Regions from separate parts of the Janthinobacterium sp. 1_2014MBL_MicDiv genome, predicted to be linked through region 2. Evidence: riboswitches for the same ligand, from Rfam matches in the RefSeq annotation. Region 2 holds a riboswitch; the other holds the start of a gene.

Region 1 (8,727 bases), 2.8 Mb from region 2:
GCTGTGCGCGCCGGTGCGTGTCCATGATCAGGTCGCCCGGTTAGGACTGGACTGTAGGGCCGTGGCCGATTCAGCGTCCGTACGCTAGCGAACGGACGACCATGCCAACAAGAAATATAGTCGGGCCACTGTGCAAGCGCTGTGTTACGCTGCACAGCATGGCGGCTCTCGTTCGGACGCCTTTCACATATCCCCTAGCTGACGACTGGAAACCAGGAACCCTGCCCATGTCGAGTCCGCATGCCCAGTTGCACAACCCGAATCAAAACCATTTGCTCGCCGCCATGCTCGACGCCGATTTCGCGCGCCTGGCGCCGCACCTCGAGCAAGTGCCGATGCTGCTGGGCGACGTGATCTACGATTCGGGCGACAAGCTGCAGCATGTGCACTTTCCCACCACGGCCATCGTATCCCTGCATTACCTGCTGGAAAACGGCGGCTCATCCGAGATCGCCGGCGTCGGCAATGAGGGCATGGTGGGCGTGTCGCTGTTCATGGGCGGCAATTCCACGCCGAGCCGCGCCGTCGTGCAGACGGGCGGCGTCGGCTATCGCCTGAAGGCGCATCTGCTGATGGAGGAATTCGACCGCGCCGGCCCCGTCATGCGTTTGCTGCTGCGCTATACGCAGGCGCTGATCACGCAAATGTCGCAGACGGCCGTGTGCAACCGCCACCATACGGTGGAACAGCAGCTGTGCCGCTGGCTGCTGCTGACCATGGACCGCCTGCCGGGCCGCGAGCTGACGATGACGCAGGAATTGATTGCCAACATGCTGGGCGTGCGCCGCGAAGGCGTGACGGAAGCGGCGGGCCGCCTGCAGGCGCGCGGCTTCATCAGCTATCGGCGCGGGCATATCACGGTGCAGGACCGCGCCGGCCTCGAAGGCCATGTGTGCGAATGCTATGGCGTGGTGAAGAAGGAATTCGCGCGCCTGTTGTCGGACGTGCGCCAGCGCCAGGGCCACTGAGTTTCCCCGTCCCCTCTTTCATTGTCGTTACAGCCAGGCCATTCCATGCACACAGTTGATAAACTCCCCTCCCGCGCCCCATCGCGCTGGCCCATGGCGCTGGCGTTTTCGTTCAGCGCCATCGTGCTGCTGGCCGTCGGCGTGCTGGCCTGGCGCGCCCCGTTCGAGACGGCGTGCGTGATCGACGCGCTGGTGTTCCTGCTGCTGATGCTGCTGGCGGCGCTGTACCGGCGCACGGTGGCGGCCAGCCTGCCGCGCCAGCTGCTCAAGGCGGGCGCCTTGCAGGACGCGATTTTCAACAGCGCCAACTTCTCGTGCATCGCCACCGATGCGCAGGGCGTGATCCAGATTTTCAATGTGGGCGCCGAACGCATGCTCGGCTACGCAGCCGGCGAGGTGGTCGACAAGCTGACGCCGGCCGGTATTTCCGATGCACAAGAAATCGTCGCGCGCGCTGCCGCCCTCAGCGCCGAACTCGATACGCGCATCACGCCCGGCGTGGAAGCGCTGGTGTTCAAGGCCACGCGCGGCATCGAGGATATCTACGAGCTCACGTATATCCGCAAGGATGGCAGCCGCTTTCCCGCCATCGTCTCCGTGACGGCCCTGCGCGACGCGCAAAGCAAGGTCATCGGCTATCTGCTGATCGGCACGGACAACACGGCGCGCAAGCAGGTCGAGGCGGAACAGGCGCTGCTGGACCAGCGCCTGCAGGAGCAGCAGGCGTACACGCGCTCGCTGGTCGAGAGCAACAATGCCGAGCTGAAAAAGGCGCGCCAGGTGGCGGAAAAGGCCAACCGCGCCAAGTCGGAATTCCTGTCGAGCATGAGCCATGAATTGCGCACGCCGCTGAACGCCGTGCTGGGCTTTGCGCAGCTGATGGCGTCCGACGTGCCGCCGCCCACGGTGCCGCAGCAGCGCTCGATCGAACAGATCCTCAAGGGCGGCTGGTATCTCTTGCGCTTGATCAATGAAATCCTCGACCTGGCCATGATCGAATCGGGCAAGGTCACCCTGTCGCAGGAAGCGATGTCCTTGCTCGACGTGCTGCAGGATTGCCAGGCGATGATCGCGCCGCAGGCGGAAAAGCGCGGCATCCGCATGCAGTTTCCCCGCTGTGGCCAGGCCTTCTACGTGCATGCGGACCGCACGCGCGTGAAACAGGTGATGGTCAACCTGCTGTCGAACGCCATCAAGTACAACCATTCCGGCGGCACCGTCACCGTCGAATGCAGCCGGAATGGCGACAAGGTGAGGGTCAGCGTGCGTGACAGCGGCGCCGGCCTCGATGCGGGCCAGGTGGCGCAGCTGTTCCAGCCGTTCAACCGCCTGGGGCAGGAAAACAGCACGGAAGAGGGCACGGGTATCGGCCTCGTCGTTACCAAGCAGCTGGTCGAACTGATGGGCGGCGCCATCGGCGTCGACAGCACCGTCGGCGTGGGCACCACCTTCTGGTTCGAGCTGGCCGCCAGCACTGCACCGTCACTGGTGCTGGGCGACGGCGATGCGTTGCCGCAGGTGCAAGAGCCGCAGGAAAGCCAGCGCACCTTGCTGTACGTGGAAGACAATCCCGCCAACCTGGCGCTGGTGGAGCAATTGATCGCCCGCCGCAGCGACCTGAAGCTGCTGACGGCCATCGATGCGCACCTGGGCATCGACCTGGCGCGCACCTACCAGCCCGATGTGATCTTGATGGATATCAACCTGCCCGGCATCAGCGGCTATGGCGCGCTGCATATCCTGCACGACGATCCGCTGACCAGCCACATTCCCGTGATGGCGCTGTCGGCCAACGCCGTGCCGCGCGACATCGAAAAAGGCCTGGAAGCTGGCTTCTTCCGCTATCTGACCAAGCCGATCAAGGTCGTCGAATTCATGGATGCGCTCGACGTGGCCCTGCACCATGCGGCAGCGCACGGCCTGGCCGACGACACTCACGCAGTACGCTAATTCAGCATTTATTTTTAGGAATACCGCCATGCTTCAAGCCACCGAGATTCTGAACGCCAGCATCCTCATCGTCGATGACCAGGAGGCCAACGTCATGCTGCTGGAACAGGTGCTGCGCAATGCCGGCTACACGCGCATCACGTCCACCATGGACCCGCAAGCCGTGCGCGCGCTGCACCAGCAGCACCGCTACGATTTGATCCTGCTCGACTTGCAGATGCCGGAAATGGATGGCTTCGAGGTGATGGAAGGCTTGCGCGACATCGAGGCAGGCAGTTACCTGCCCGTGCTGGTGATCACGGCCCAGCCTGGCCACAAGCTGCGCGCGCTGCAGGCCGGCGCCAAGGATTTCGTCAGCAAGCCCTTCGACCTGGTGGAAGTCAAGACGCGCATCCACAACATGCTGGAAGTACGCCTGCTGTACCAGAAGCTGGGCGACTACAGCAAGTCGCTGGAACAGATGGTGGAAGCGCGCACGGCCGAACTGCGCGAAAGCGAAGCGCGCTTCCAGCGCTTCACGGAACTGTCGTCGGACTGGTACTGGGAACAGGATGCGCAGGGCAATTTGACGCGCTTTTCCGGCCCCGTGGCCGAGATGCTGGGCATCGGCAGCGAAGACGAGCCGCAGCGCTGGAACGCCGCCGAGCGTGCCTTGCTCGACGCCAAGATCGCCGCGCGCGAACCGTTCCTCGACTTCATCTACAGCCGCGCCAACCCGGACGGCAGCACGCAGTACCTGCAGGTCAGCGGCGAACCGATGTTCGACAATGGCAGCCGCTTCATCGGCTACCGCGGCATCGGCCTCGATGTCACGGCGCGCCTGCGCACTGCCTGATTGGCGGGCGGCTGATTTATACTTGTTGCCATTCACATCGACAAGGAAAGCATCATGGCTGACAAACTGCCTCCGGCGACACCGCCGCAATACTGGTTCCCCGCCAAGACCTATGGCTGGGGCTGGGGCATGCCCATCACCTGGCAGGGCTGGCTGGTCTTCCTCGGCGCGCTGGCGCTGTTCGCCTGCGGCGCCTATCTGTTCCCGCCGCAGGAATCGCTGGCGCCGTACATCGTCTATGAAGTCGTCATCGCCGCCGCGCTCGTCGGCGTGTGCTGGCTGAAAGGCGAACCGACCAGCTGGCGCTGGGGCAAGAAGAAATAAATGTCCGCGCATCGTTTGCAAGGCAAGCGATGCGCAAAGACGACAGCTGCAAGAAATCATCTGGCCACGCGGCGCGAACCGCGTATAATTGGCTCGCTGCCGCAAGGCGGCAAACGCTAGGGGTCCTGCCTTTCGCTGTGGAAACACGGTGCAAGCGCGGGTGAGAAATACCCTCCGAACCTGATCTGGATAATGCCAGCGAAGGGAAGCTTTAGGATGAACGCACCCCGCCTTTCCGCGTGCGCGCAGCCGAACCTCCTTAGCTGGCTCCAGGCTATAAATAGTCTAGCTGCAGTCTAGCCAAGGAGCCAAAATGAACGCCAATCCGAAATTCCTTTCCGCCACCGCCACGGTCGACGAAGCCGCCATCGCGCCGCTGCCCAATTCGCGCAAGATTTATGTCGAAGGCAGCCGCCCCGACATCCGCGTGCCCATGCGCGCCATCAGCCAGTCCGACACGGAAGCGTCGTTCGGCGGCGAAAAGAATCCGCCGATCTACGTGTACGATACGTCCGGCCCGTACACGGACCCGGACGTGCAGATCGACATCCGCTCGGGCCTCGATACGCCGCGCCTGCCGTGGATACTCGAGCGTGCCGACACGGAAGAATTGCCAGGTCCCACCTCCGACTACGGCATCGCCCGCCTGGCCGACCCGAAACTGGCCGAGCTGCGCTTCAACCTGCACCGCAAGCCGCGCCGCGCCATTGCCGGCAAGAACGTGACGCAGATGCATTACGCGCGCCAGGGCATCATCACGCCGGAAATGGAATTCGTCGCCATCCGCGAAAACATGCGCCGGCAAGAGTATTTGCGCGAGCTCAAGGCTTCCGGCCCCATGGGCGAGCGGATGGCCGAGATGATGGGCCGCCAGCACCCTGGCCAGTCGTTTGGCGCCAGCATCCCGGCCGAAATCACGCCCGAGTTCGTGCGCGAGGAAATCGCCCGCGGCCGCGCCATCATCCCTGCCAACATCAACCACCCGGAAGTCGAACCGATGATCATCGGCCGCAATTTCCTGGTGAAAATTAACGCAAATATCGGCAACTCGGCCGTCACGTCGTCCATCGGCGAGGAAGTGGAAAAGATGACCTGGGCCATCCGCTGGGGCGGCGACAATGTGATGGACTTGTCGACTGGCAAGCACATCCACGAGACGCGCGAATGGATCGTGCGCAACAGCCCCGTGCCCATCGGTACCGTGCCCATCTACCAGGCGCTGGAAAAGGTCAATGGCAAGGCAGAAGATTTAACGTGGGAAATTTTCCGCGACACCCTGATCGAGCAGGCCGAGCAGGGCGTCGACTACTTCACCATCCACGCCGGCGTGCTGCTGCGCTATGTGCCGATGACGGCCAAGCGCTTGACGGGCATCGTTTCGCGCGGCGGCTCCATCATGGCGAAATGGTGCCTGGCCCACCACCAGGAATCGTTCCTGTACACGCATTTCGAAGAGATTTGCGAGATCATGAAGGCATATGACGTCTCGTTCTCGCTGGGCGACGGCCTGCGTCCCGGCTCCATCTACGACGCCAACGACGAGGCGCAGCTGGGCGAGCTGAAGACCCTGGGCGAGCTGACGCAGATCGCCTGGAAGCACGACGTGCAAGTGATGATCGAAGGCCCGGGCCACGTGCCCATGCAATTGATAAAGGAAAACATGGACTTGCAGCTGGAGCAGTGCGGCGAGGCGCCGTTCTACACCCTGGGGCCGCTGACGACCGACATCGCGCCCGGCTACGACCACATCACCTCGGGCATCGGCGCGGCCATGATCGGCTGGTACGGCACGGCCATGCTGTGCTACGTGACGCCGAAGGAGCACCTGGGCTTGCCGAACAAGGCGGACGTCAAGGACGGCATCATCACCTACAAGATCGCGGCGCATGCGGCCGACCTGGCGAAGGGCCACCCGGGCGCGCAGATCCGCGACAACGCGCTGTCGAAGGCGCGTTTCGAATTCCGCTGGGACGACCAGTTCAACATCGGCCTGGACCCGGACAAGGCGCGCGAATTCCACGATGAAACCTTGCCCAAGGATTCGGCCAAGGTGGCGCATTTCTGCTCCATGTGCGGCCCCCACTTCTGTTCGATGAAGATCACGCAGGAAGTGCGCGAATACGCGGCCGGCATGGGCATTGCGGAAGACAAGGCGCTGAAGCAGGGCATGGAAGTGAAAGCCATCGAGTTCATCAAGAACGGCGCCGAGCTGTACCGCAAGGTCTGAGGGAGGCGTGATGAGTGCATTGATACCGATCATGCTCAACGGCGCGCCGCACCAGGTGCCGCCCGGGCAAACCCTGGATCAACTGATCGCCGCGCTGTCGCTGGAAAACCAGGCGCTGGCGCTGGCCGTCAACCGCAGCGTGGTGCCGCGCAAGGCGTGGCGGGACAGGGTCCTGGAAACCCAGGACCAGGTGGAGATCGTCCGCGCCATCGGCGGCGGCTAAAAATGTCCAAGCAAACCTGCTGCGCGTCGCGCTTTGCGGCCTGCGATGCTCACCGGCTCGGCGCGCCCGTGCCCTGGCACGGTGGCGCGTCTCGGCCACAAATCATCGCCGCTCGCGACGGTTTTCTTCGGACGTTTAAAAACTTAAGGAACAGCATATGCATACCGCAACAAACAACGACCTGCTGACGATCGCAGGAAAACAGTATCAATCGCGCCTGCTGGTGGGCAGCGGCAAGTACAAGGACTTGCCGCAGACGCGCGAAGCGACGGACGCGGCCGAGGCGCAGATCATCACGGTGGCGATCCGCCGCGTGAATATCGGGCAAGATCCGAATGCGCCCAGCCTGCTCGACTTCGTGCCGCCCGAGCAGTACACCATACTCCCGAACACGGCCGGCTGCTACAACGCCAAGGATGCCGTGTACACCTTGCAGCTGGCGCGCGAACTGCTGGGCGGGCGCAATCTGGTGAAACTGGAAGTGCTGGGCGACGAAAAGACCCTGTTCCCGCACATGCCGGAAACCCTGATCGCGGCCGAGGCGCTGGTCAAGGATGGCTTCGACGTGATGGTGTACTGCAGCGACGACCCGATCCAGGCGAAGATTCTGGAAGACATCGGCTGCGTGGCCGTCATGCCGCTGGCGTCCCTGATCGGCTCGGGCATGGGCATCTTGAATCCGTGGAACTTGTCCCTGATCATCGACCAGGCGAAAGTGCCGGTGCTGGTGGACGCGGGCGTGGGCACGGCGTCGGATGCGGCGATCGCCATGGAGCTTGGCTGCGATGGCGTGTTGATGAACACGGCGATCGCGGGCGCGCGCGACCCCGTGCGCATGGCGCGCGCCATGAAGCTGGCCGTGCGGGCCGGGCGCGAAGCGTTCCTGGCGGGACGCATGCCGCGCAAATTCGCCGCCTCGCCATCGTCGCCGATGGCAGGCCGCCTGGCGTGATGGTGCCTACGCTGCCGGCGGTGCTGGTGTTTGCCGGCGTCGATCCTTCCGGCGGCGCGGGCATCGCCGCCGATATTCTCGCCATCGCGGCGCAGGGTGCGCATGCCTTGCCCGTCGTCACGGCGCTGACCGTGCAGGACAACGACCGCGTGTTTGGCGTGCAAGCCGTGGCGCCGGAGCTGCTGCGCCGGCAGGCGCAGGCGTTGATCGACAAGATCGCCATCCACGCCGTGAAAATCGGCATTCCCGGCAGCGCGGCAAACGCGGCCGTCATCGCCGACTTGATCGGGCAATTGCGGCAGGCCCGGCCGAATCTGCCCGTCGTGCTCGACCCCGTGCTGGCCAGCGGCCATGGCGACGTGCTCAGCCTGGACGATGCCGTGCTGGCGCTGGCACCCCTGCTGGCAGTGACTACTGTCATCGTACCGAACGGGCCGGAGGCGGTGGCCCTGGGCGGAGCGGAAAACTTGCGCGCGCAAGGCTGCGAACATGTGCTGGTGACGGGCGGCCATGGCGCCGGTGACGAGGTGATCAACCGCTGGCGCGATGCCGCTGGCGTGGAGCGCGAGTGGTGCTGGCCACGCCTGCCCGGCGCCTTCCACGGCAGCGGCTGCACCCTGGCGTCCGCCATCGCGGCGCGGCTGGCGTCGGGTCAGCCACTCGCGCAGGCGCTTGATGGCGCGCAAACTTATTGCCATGCGGCCCTGGCTGGCGCGTATGCCATTGCGCCAGGTCAATTCATGCCGCAACGACTGACTGATTAAGGAAAACATCATGCGTGGACTGTATCTCGTCACTCCCAACTGGGATGACACCGACCGCCTGCTCGACGTAAGCGAGCAAGCCTTGCAGGGCGGCGTGGCCCTGCTGCAATACCGCCACAAGAGCGCCGATGCGGCGCAACGGCGCGAGCAGGCGGGCGCCTTGCTGGCGCTGGCCCGCAAGTATGGCGTGCCCTTCATCATCAATGACTTCATCGAACTGTGCGAAGAGCTCGACGCGGACGGCGTGCACGTGGGTGGCACGGATGCGCCCGTCGCGCAGGTGCGCGCGCGGCTGGGGACGGACAAGATCGTCGGCGCTTCCTGCTATGGCGACATGGCGCTGGCGTACGCGGCGCAGGCGGGCGGCGCCAGTTACGTGGCCTTTGGCGGCTTCTATCCATCGCTGGTGAAACAGTATCCGGTGACGACGCCGCTGGACATCGTGCTGCAGACGAAACGCGAGATCAGCTTGCCGTGCGTGGTG
Region 2 (8,727 bases):
AGCCAGCCGGGCTGGGCGCAAAAGCTGATGGTGCTGCGCGACGCCATCGTGGCGCTGTTCGGCATCAAGACGGCGAAGCAGATGGAAGCGAAGCCAGGCAAACGCATCGGCATCTTCCGCATCTTTGCCGTCAGCGACGACGAGATCATCGTGGGCGAGGATGACAGCCACCTCGATTTCCGTTTGTCGGTGCTGCGCAACAGGGAGGCGGGGCGGCATGGCAGCGTGACCCTGGCCAGCGTCGTGCACTGCCATAACCGGGTGGGGCGCGCGTACATCCTGCTGATCCGCCCGTTTCACAAGCTGATCGTGCGGCGTTCGCTGGCGCGCACGGCCAGGATGGGCTTCGTCTGAGCGGGGACTGGCGGCGGACGGCAGGGGCAATCTTGCTTATTCATGCCCGGTATTGCATACTGCGCCACCAGCCTCATCACGATTCCCATGAACGATACGCTTCTCCTGCTGGGTTTTGCCACCACGCCGCTTGAACTGATTTCCTTTGTCCTGGCATTGACAACCGTTGCGCTGAACATCCGCCAGAACCACTGGGCGTGGCTGTTCGCCATCATTTCCTCGGCCGCCTACGGTTTCGTGTTTTTCGAGTCGCGCCTGTATGGCGACATGGCCTTGCAGCTGCTGTTCATCACCGTCTCGTTCTGGGGCTGGTACCAGTGGCTGCACCCGGCCAGCGGCGGCAAGACCCTGCCCGTGACGCGCCTGAATGGCCGTGGCTGGCTAGCCTGCGCCGTCGGCTGGCTGGTCGGCTTCCTGCTCATTTCCTGGCTGCTGACGACGACGGACACGGACGTGCCCCACGCGGACGGCTTTCTGACGGCGGGCAGCCTGGTCGGTCAATTCCTGCTGTCGCGCAAGAAACTGGAAAACTGGGTCGCCTGGATCATCGTCGACGTGCTGTATGTGTGGCTGTACCTGCACAAGGGCCTGACCCTGACGGCCGTGCTGTATGCGTTCTTTGTCGTGATGGCCATCATCGGCCTGCTGGCGTGGCGCAAGGCGGCGCCGGCCGCGCCAGACGCCATGGTCCTCAAGTGACCGGGCGTTGCGTGCGCGTGGCCATCCTGGGCGCGGAATCGTCGGGCAAGTCGACCCTGGCGGCCGCCCTGGCCGAGCGTTATGGCAGCGTGTGGGTGCCGGAATACCTGCGTGAGTTTGTGGAAACGCAAGGCAGGGTGCCCGTGGCATCCGACCAGTATGGCATCGCCCGCATGCAGCTGGAGCGGGAAAACGCGGCCGCCGCGCAGGCGCGGCAATTTTTATTTTGCGACACGACGCCGCTGATGACGGCCGTCTACAGCCGCCATTACTTCCATGGCATCGATGCGCCGCTGGCCGCCCTGGCCGACGACTACCACTATGGCCTGACCCTGGTCACGGCGCCCGACAGCCCGTGGGTGGCCGACGGCTTGCAGCGCGAGTCGGAAGCCGTGCGCCAGCTGATCTACCGCTTGCTGCTCGAGGAACTCGACGCACGCGGCATCGCCTACCATGTGCTGCATGACAGCCTGGATGCGCGCCTGGCACAGGCGGCACCCTTGCTGCAGCAGGCGCTCGTTGCAGCGCCTGCCATTCCCCTCAATTAAAAGTCGAACTGCGCCGACACCTTCAATGTCCGGCTGGCGCCCGGGAACAGGTAGCCGCCCGCTTCCGGCGTCACGTCGCGCCAGTAGAACTTGTCCGTCAGGTTGTTGACGCTGGCGCGCAGCACGGCGGGCGTGCCGGCCAGGCGCGTGGCGTAGGCGGCGCCCACGTTGAACACGCTGTACGACGGCACGAAGGTGGTGTTGCTGTACTCAAAGGCTTTCCTGCCCGCATATTCCCAGCTGCCATTGACGTTCAGGCCCGCCACTTGCGGCACGGCGTAGTCGGCGCGCACGGCCGCCTTCAGGGCCGGCACGTTGGGCACGCGCTTGCCGTCCAGGTCCGCATTGCCCGTGTCCGACTGCTGGCTGTTCAGGGCCGTCAGGGACGCGCCCAGCTGCAGGTTGGCGGATGCCTTGCCCTGGGCCGACAGTTCCAGGCCACGGTGCTGGGCCTGGCCGGCACGCACGAAGTTGTACGCGGTTTTGCTGCTGTCGAGGTATTGGTTGAATTCCAGGCCCTTGCGGATCTGGAACAGGCTGGCGGCCACCATGAAGTCCGGCGTCACGTCCATCTTCACGCCGAACTCGATCTGCTTCGAGCGGCTCGGCGTCAGTTCCACGTTGGCGTTTTCCGCATAGCGGTCGGCCGTGCCGCCGTGTTCCATGCCCTGAGAGTAGGACGCATACACGGCGATATTGTCTTGCGGGTTGTACACCAGCGCCACGTTCGGCAGCAGGAAGTCGTGCTTGGCGCGGATTTCCTTGTCGGCCTTCAATACATACTGGTAGCCATCGACATCGATGTGGCGCAAGCCGCCATGCAGTTTCCAGTTCGGCGCCAGGCTGACGATGTCCTGCACGAAGACGGATTTTTCCTTGTCGTTGCGCACCAGGCGCACGGGGCCCGTGACGCCGTCGGACGGGGCGACGATGACGGGACGGTAGATATTGCTGATGCCCACTTCGTCGTACACGTATTTGCCGGCACGGTCCTTGCGGTTGAAATACGACACGCCGGCCGTGAATTCATGGCGCAGGCTGCCCGTGGCGAACTTGCCCTGGATCATGGCTTGCGCGCTCAGCGGCTTTTTCGTCTCGCCCAGGCTGCGGAAATCCCAGACGGAGAAGTCGCCGTTGCTGCAGAACACGGGGTCCCAGCCTTCCGGGCTGCAGCCGTACGGGTAGGCCGTATAGTCGTCGCGCTTGAACGAGTGCTGGTTGGCGGAGACGGTGGCATGCCAGTCGTCGTTGAACGCGTACTGGAAGCGCAGGCCGACGTTGCTGGTGACGGTTTCCACCGGGTGCGTCCACGGCTGCTTGTTGAGCATGGTGTCGGCGCTGACGTTCGACGGCAGGCGGCCGTTGCTCAGCAGCTGGAAGCCGGGCGCCGTCACTTGCGCCTTGTCCTGGTAGTCGGCGTCCAGTTGCAGCAGCGCCTGCGGCGAGATTTGCCAGTCGAAGGCGCCGGAAATGAATTTGCGGTTGCCGTCGGCGCCCTTGATGTAGGAGCGCAGGCGCTCGGCCGCCACGTTGACGCGGTAGCCGAAGCGCGTGTCTTCCAGGCGTCCGCCCACGTCGACGGCGCCGTACAGCGTGCCCCGTTCGCGCGCTTCCAGCGTGACCGTGCGCAGCGGCGCATTCGTCGGGCGCTTGACGATGAAGTCGATCACGCCGCCCGGCGCGGCCATGCCTGCCTGCAAGCCTGCCAGGCCCTTCAGCACTTCGATGCGTTCCTTGTTTTCCAGCGGAATTTGCGTGTCGCCGGGAATGGCGACGCCATCCTTGCGGTAGCTGGAATTGGTGTCGAGCTTGAAGCCGCGTATCGTAAACTGTTCCGCATAGCCGACGGCGTTGTAGGAATCGTTGATGCTGGCGTCGAGCTTGACGGCATCGCTGAGATTGCGGATCTGCAGGTCCTGCAATTCTTTTTGCCCGATGACGGTGACGCTGGCCGGCGTCTGCAGCAGCGGCGCGTCGGAAAAGCCGCCCACGGAGGCGCGCTTGGCGGCCGGCGCCTTGCTGGCCGTGACGATGACTTCGGTCATGCTTTGCGCATCGGCTTCGGCGGTGTCATTGACGGCCAGGGCGGGCGCGGCAAACGCGTGCAGGATGGCCAGGGTCAGTACAGGACGTGAAAAATGCGCAGATAAATTCGGTGTGGACATAGATTGCTCGTGGTTCAAGCCGTCTCTGGGAAAGAGCACGGCAGGCTGCTTGTTCGGCTGGCGCCAACGCAGGAGCTATCAAAGGAGGGAGGTACTTTGCGCTTTCCTTCGCTGGCATTATCCAGATCAGGTACGAAGGGTATCTCTCACCCGGATAACGACTCCAGGACCCCTAGCGAAACGACAGCTTAGCATGAACCACGGCCCGCTGTCCCGCTGGCTGACCGTTTTACAACAGTGTGGGCAGATTCTAAAACCAGGCTACAGGCTCAGCTCCAGCACCTTGCGGCTGACGGCGGGCGTCACTTCGCGCTGCTCGCCCAGCGCCGTCATGCCGTGCGCTTCCAGTGCCGCCACGACGGCGTCCACGCTGGCATGGTTCAGGCCATAGTCGGCCAGGCGCGTCTTGACGCCCATGTGGCGGAAGAAGAATTCCGTGCGCGCGATGGCCGCCTCGATGCGGCCATCCTCGTCGCCGCCGTCGAGGCCCCACACGCGGGCCGCGTACTGCAGCAGCTTGGCGCGCTTGGCCTGCTTGCGCACGCGCAACATGCTGGGCAGGATGATGGCCAGCGTCTGCGCGTGATCGAGCTCGTACAGGGCCGTCAATTCATGGCCGATGGCGTGCGTGGACCAGTCCTGCGGCACGCCCACGCCGATCAGGCCATTCAAGGCCAGGGTGGCGCTCCACATCACGTTGGCGCGCACGTCGTAGTCGTCCGGGTGGGACAGGGCCTTCGGGCCTTCCTCGATCAGGGTCAGCAGGATGCCTTCGGCGAAGCGGTCTTGCACGGACGCGTTGACGGGGTAGGTCAGGTATTGCTCCATCACATGCGCGAAGGCATCGACGACGCCATTGCCCACCTGGCGCAGCGGCAGGGTGAACGTCTTCGTGGGATCCAGCACCGAGAATTTAGGATAGACCTTGCGGCTCATGAACGAGCGCTTTTCCTGCGTGGCCTTGCGCGTGATCACGGCCGAGCCATTCATTTCGGAACCCGTGGCCGGCAGGGTCAGCACGGTGCCGAAGGGCAGGGCGGCGTCGACGATCTTGCCGCCTTTCGCCAGGATGTCCCAGGCCTCGCCTTCATGCAGCGCGGCCGCGGCGATGAACTTGGTGCCGTCGACCACGGAACCGCCGCCGACGGCCAGCAGGAAATCGATGCGCTCGCTTTTCACGAGGGCCACGGCCTGCATCAGGGTTTCATAGCTGGGATTCGGTTCGATGCCGGCAAATTCCAGCACCGTGTGGCCGGCCAGCGCCGCGCGCACCTCATCGTAGACGCCGTTCTGCTTGATGCTGCCGCCGCCATACGTCATCAGCACCCTCGCCTGCGGCGGGATCAGCGCCGTGATGGCGGCGATCTGGCCCTGGCCGAAGAGGATTTGCGTCGGATTGTAGAAATCGAAATTGAACATGGGGCTCCCGCTGCGATGTGTAGGCTAATGCCGAGCCATGATTATGGCCGAACGGGGCGAAACGTGTCGTGGGCGCTTGAGCTTTTCGCCCGCGCGGCGGAGAATGCAGCGCAGGCCATATCACCCACTACGCGAAAAGGAAGCCGCATGACCACCGTCCCACTGGAAGAATCCGATTTGCCCGCCACCGCGCTCGACATGCACCGCGCCATCGGCGCCGCCATCGCCGCGCTGCAAGCGCTGGACCTGAACAGCCAGCGCTTCGAGGCGTGCACCGACCCGGAACTGCGCCGCGTGCTCGCGCATGCGGGCGATACCAGCCGCAAGGAAGTCGCCATGCTGCTCGAATGGATGCGCCGCCGCGACGCGCGCCTGGACAAGGAAATGAAGGAAGCGCTGTTCAAGGCGGGCCCCATCGTGGCCCAGTATCATTATGATGAAAAAGTATCGTAACTATTGGTTTGTTGCCGTGGCGTACCATGCGCCACACCGGCCTTGCTTCGCGTAGACTGTGGCCCTAATTGAATTTAACGTCGGCGAGCGGCGTTGCGAGCGGATGCGCGTTGTGGCCGAGGAGCGGAACTGTACTGAGGTACAGCGAGCACCGGAGGCCGCAAATCGCGCCGCGCAGTCGCCGTTGCCCGGCGTCTTCCTGAGGGTTTTATATGAAGTCATTACCATACCGAGAAGGCAGCTGGTTTGCCGTGCCCTTGCCGGGCGGCGGCTATGCCGTCGGCGTGGTGGCGCGCACGGCGCCTGCCGGACGCATCATGCTGGCGTATATGTTCGGGCCGAAGCGCGACAGCCTGCCCGCGCTGGATGAACTGGAAGCCTTGCAGCCGGAGCAGGCCGTGCGCCGCCTGCGCACGGGCGACATGGCCCTGCTCAACGAACGCTGGCCCCTGCTGGGCGACAGCCGCCATTGGAACCGCGCCGCCTGGCCCATGCCGGCGTTTATCCGCCGTAACGAATCGCTGCAGCGCGCGTGGCGCGCCAGCTATGCGGACGCCGATCCGGCCAAGCTGGACCGCGAGGAATCGATACCCTTCGATACGCCGGGCATGGAAAGCGATTCCCTGTACGGTTACGGGGCCACGGAATTGTTGATGAATAAATTGCTGGCGCAGGAGCAGGCGTCCGCTTGACCGTTGTCGGGCGGCGGAGACGCCGGAGCCGGCAGCGTAGGCGGATTGGCGCCTGGCGCGCAATCCGACAGGAATAGCCAACAATGTTGTCGGATTACGCGAGGCAAGACCTCGCCGATCCGACCTACGCCGCTTATACCGCCGGCAAGCTGATCTGAAACGCCAGGCCGCCGCCTTCGCGGTTGCGCACCTGCAGTTCGGCGCCGTGGCGCAGCAGCACGCGGTCGACGATGGCCAGGCCCAGCCCGGCACCGTTTGCCTGGCCGCGCGCCGTGTCGAGGCGGGTGAAGGGTTTCAGCAGCTGCTCGATCTTTTCCGCCGGCACGCCGGTGCCATGGTCCTGCACTTCGATGATGACTTTTTTCGCGCCATGGCTGGTGCGCACCTGGCAGGCGATGTCGATTTCCGTCACGTCGCTGCCCGGCGTCTTGCCATAGCGGCGCGCATTCTCGATCAGGTTGTTCAGCACGCGGCGCAGGTCCGTGGCATTGCCCATCGCCTGCGCGCCATCGGCGATCGTCGCATTGATCTTCACGTCGGGCAGGCGCATCGCTTCGCGCGCCATGTCGCTGAGCAAGCCGCTCAAGTCCACATTCGTAAAACTCGACGCTTCCGTCGGCCTGGCGTAGTCGAGGAACTGGCCGATGATGGCGTCCATCTGCCCGATATCGGACTGGATGCCTTCGCGCGCCTCGTCCGACAGGTTCGCCATTTCCACTTCCAGCTGCATGCGCGCCAGCGGCGTGCGCAAATCGTGCGAGATGCCGGCCAGGATCACGGCGCGGTCCGATTCCACCTGCTGCAGGTCGTCGACCATCTGGTTGAAGCTGCGGTTCGCCTCGATGATCTCGATCGGGCCTTTTTCCGGCAGCGGCGCCGGCTGCTTGCCCTTGGCGATATCGCGCGCGGCCGCCGTCAAACGCGACAGCGGCAGATTGATCAGGCTGGAAATGATGGCCGCGCCCAGCACGGACAGCAAGGATACGAGACTGGCCCAGCCCAGCCACTGGAAGCCCGTCAGGCCGCGCAGGCGCTCGCGCTCGAGCATCAGCCAGTATTCGTCGTCGTCGATCTTGAAGCTGACCCAGAAGCCGGCCACGCCGTTGACGCGCGCGGAAAAGCGCGTGTCCTCGCCCAGCTTGGCCTTCACCAGCGCCTCGATGTCGGGCATCAGGTAATTGTCGGGCGGCGGCTCGATGCGGTCATCCTCTTCCAGCGGGAAGATGCGGATGCCTTCGTTGCTGACGAGGTCGAACAGCAGTTCGCGCCGCAGCTCGGGCGCCGAGTGCGTCAGGGCCGCATGCGTGATGGTGACGACGGAAATGACCTGGGCGGAAATCTGCTGCGCCTGCGGCTCGCGCTGGATGACGGAAATCATGCCGATCCAGGCGATCATGCTGACGGTGGTCAACGTACCCAGCAGCAAAAAGGTGCGCCAGAACAGGCCGCTTTTCAGCCGTGCCAGGCTGATATCGGGAACAAGCTTCATCATGCCTCGCCAGCGATCAGCGCGGCTGTCCGTCCGGGATGAAGACGTAGCCGAGGCCCCACACGGTCTGGATGAACAGCGGGCTCGACGGATCAGGCTCGATCAGCTTGCGCAGGCGCGAGATTTGCACGTCCAGGCTGCGGTCGAAGACTTCGTATTCGCGTCCGCGCGCCAGTTCCATCAGCTTTTCGCGCGACAGCGGCTGGCGCGCATGGCGGGCAAATACTTTCAACACGGAAAACTCACCGGTTGTCAGCGGCACCGTTTCGCCATTCTTTTTCAAGGTGCGCGTGCCCAGGTCCAGCACGAAATCGCCGAATTCGAAGGTTTGCGGCGTTTCCGACGGCGCGCCCGGGATTTCATCGGGACCCTTGCGGCGCAGCACGGCGCCGATGCGGGCCACCAGTTCGCGCGGATTGAACGGTTTCGGCAGGTAGTCGTCGGCACCCATTTCCAGGCCGACGATGCGGTCCACGTCTTCGCCCTTGGCCGTCAGCATGATGATCGGCGTCTGGTCGCCCGCGCCGCGCAGGCGGCGGCAGATCGACAGGCCGTCTTCGCCGGGCAGCATCAGGTCGAGCACGAGCAGGTCGTAGCGCTCGCGCAGCCACAGCTTGTTCATCGCAGTGGCGCTCTCGGCCGTGAAGACATTGAAACCTTGCTCGGTCAGGTAGCGGCGCAGCAGGTCGCGCAGGCGCACATCGTCGTCCACCACCATGATTTTCGCCTGGTGGCCATGGATCGATTGCGTATTTGCATTGCTGCCGGTTGTGGAGGTTGTGGTCATTTAGGGTGTCGTGTTATCTTATATTAGTTGCTATAGTAACGCCTCGCGCGGCGTCGGCAAGGGGCTGTGGCGACCCATTACAAACTGTTACAAACTTTACCCAATTACTCTTACTGCACCG

The links. Region 2 has a riboswitch for thiamine pyrophosphate ahead of YQ44_RS07475 (TonB-dependent siderophore receptor). Riboswitches for the same ligand answer to the same signal wherever they lie in the genome.
Region 1: another riboswitch for thiamine pyrophosphate. It lies ahead of thiC (phosphomethylpyrimidine synthase ThiC); the one in region 2 lies ahead of YQ44_RS07475 (TonB-dependent siderophore receptor).

Annotation. Positions count from the first base shown of each region.
Region 1 covers NZ_CP011319.1:5,336,387-5,345,113, reverse strand. The annotation lists gene YQ44_RS23095 (Crp/Fnr family transcriptional regulator) at 228-968, shown strand; gene YQ44_RS23090 (hybrid sensor histidine kinase/response regulator) at 1,014-2,918, shown strand; gene YQ44_RS23085 (response regulator) at 2,947-3,753, shown strand; gene YQ44_RS23080 (hypothetical protein) at 3,808-4,077, shown strand; TPP riboswitch at 4,186-4,301, shown strand; gene thiC (phosphomethylpyrimidine synthase ThiC) at 4,391-6,304, shown strand; gene thiS (sulfur carrier protein ThiS) at 6,324-6,527, shown strand; gene YQ44_RS23065 (thiazole synthase) at 6,685-7,479, shown strand; gene YQ44_RS23060 (hydroxymethylpyrimidine/phosphomethylpyrimidine kinase) at 7,479-8,243, shown strand; gene thiE (thiamine phosphate synthase) at 8,254-8,727, shown strand, end outside.
Region 2 covers NZ_CP011319.1:1,678,510-1,687,236, forward strand. The annotation lists gene YQ44_RS07460 (DUF2867 domain-containing protein) at 1-354, shown strand, start outside; gene pnuC (nicotinamide riboside transporter PnuC) at 442-1,053, shown strand; gene YQ44_RS07470 (AAA family ATPase) at 1,050-1,601, shown strand; gene YQ44_RS07475 (TonB-dependent siderophore receptor) at 1,598-3,766, opposite strand; TPP riboswitch at 3,853-3,950, opposite strand; gene YQ44_RS07480 (iron-containing alcohol dehydrogenase) at 4,028-5,185, opposite strand; gene YQ44_RS07485 (ferritin family protein) at 5,333-5,638, shown strand; gene YQ44_RS07490 (Imm26 family immunity protein) at 5,851-6,330, shown strand; gene YQ44_RS07495 (sensor histidine kinase) at 6,464-7,822, opposite strand; gene ompR (osmolarity response regulator transcription factor OmpR) at 7,836-8,537, opposite strand.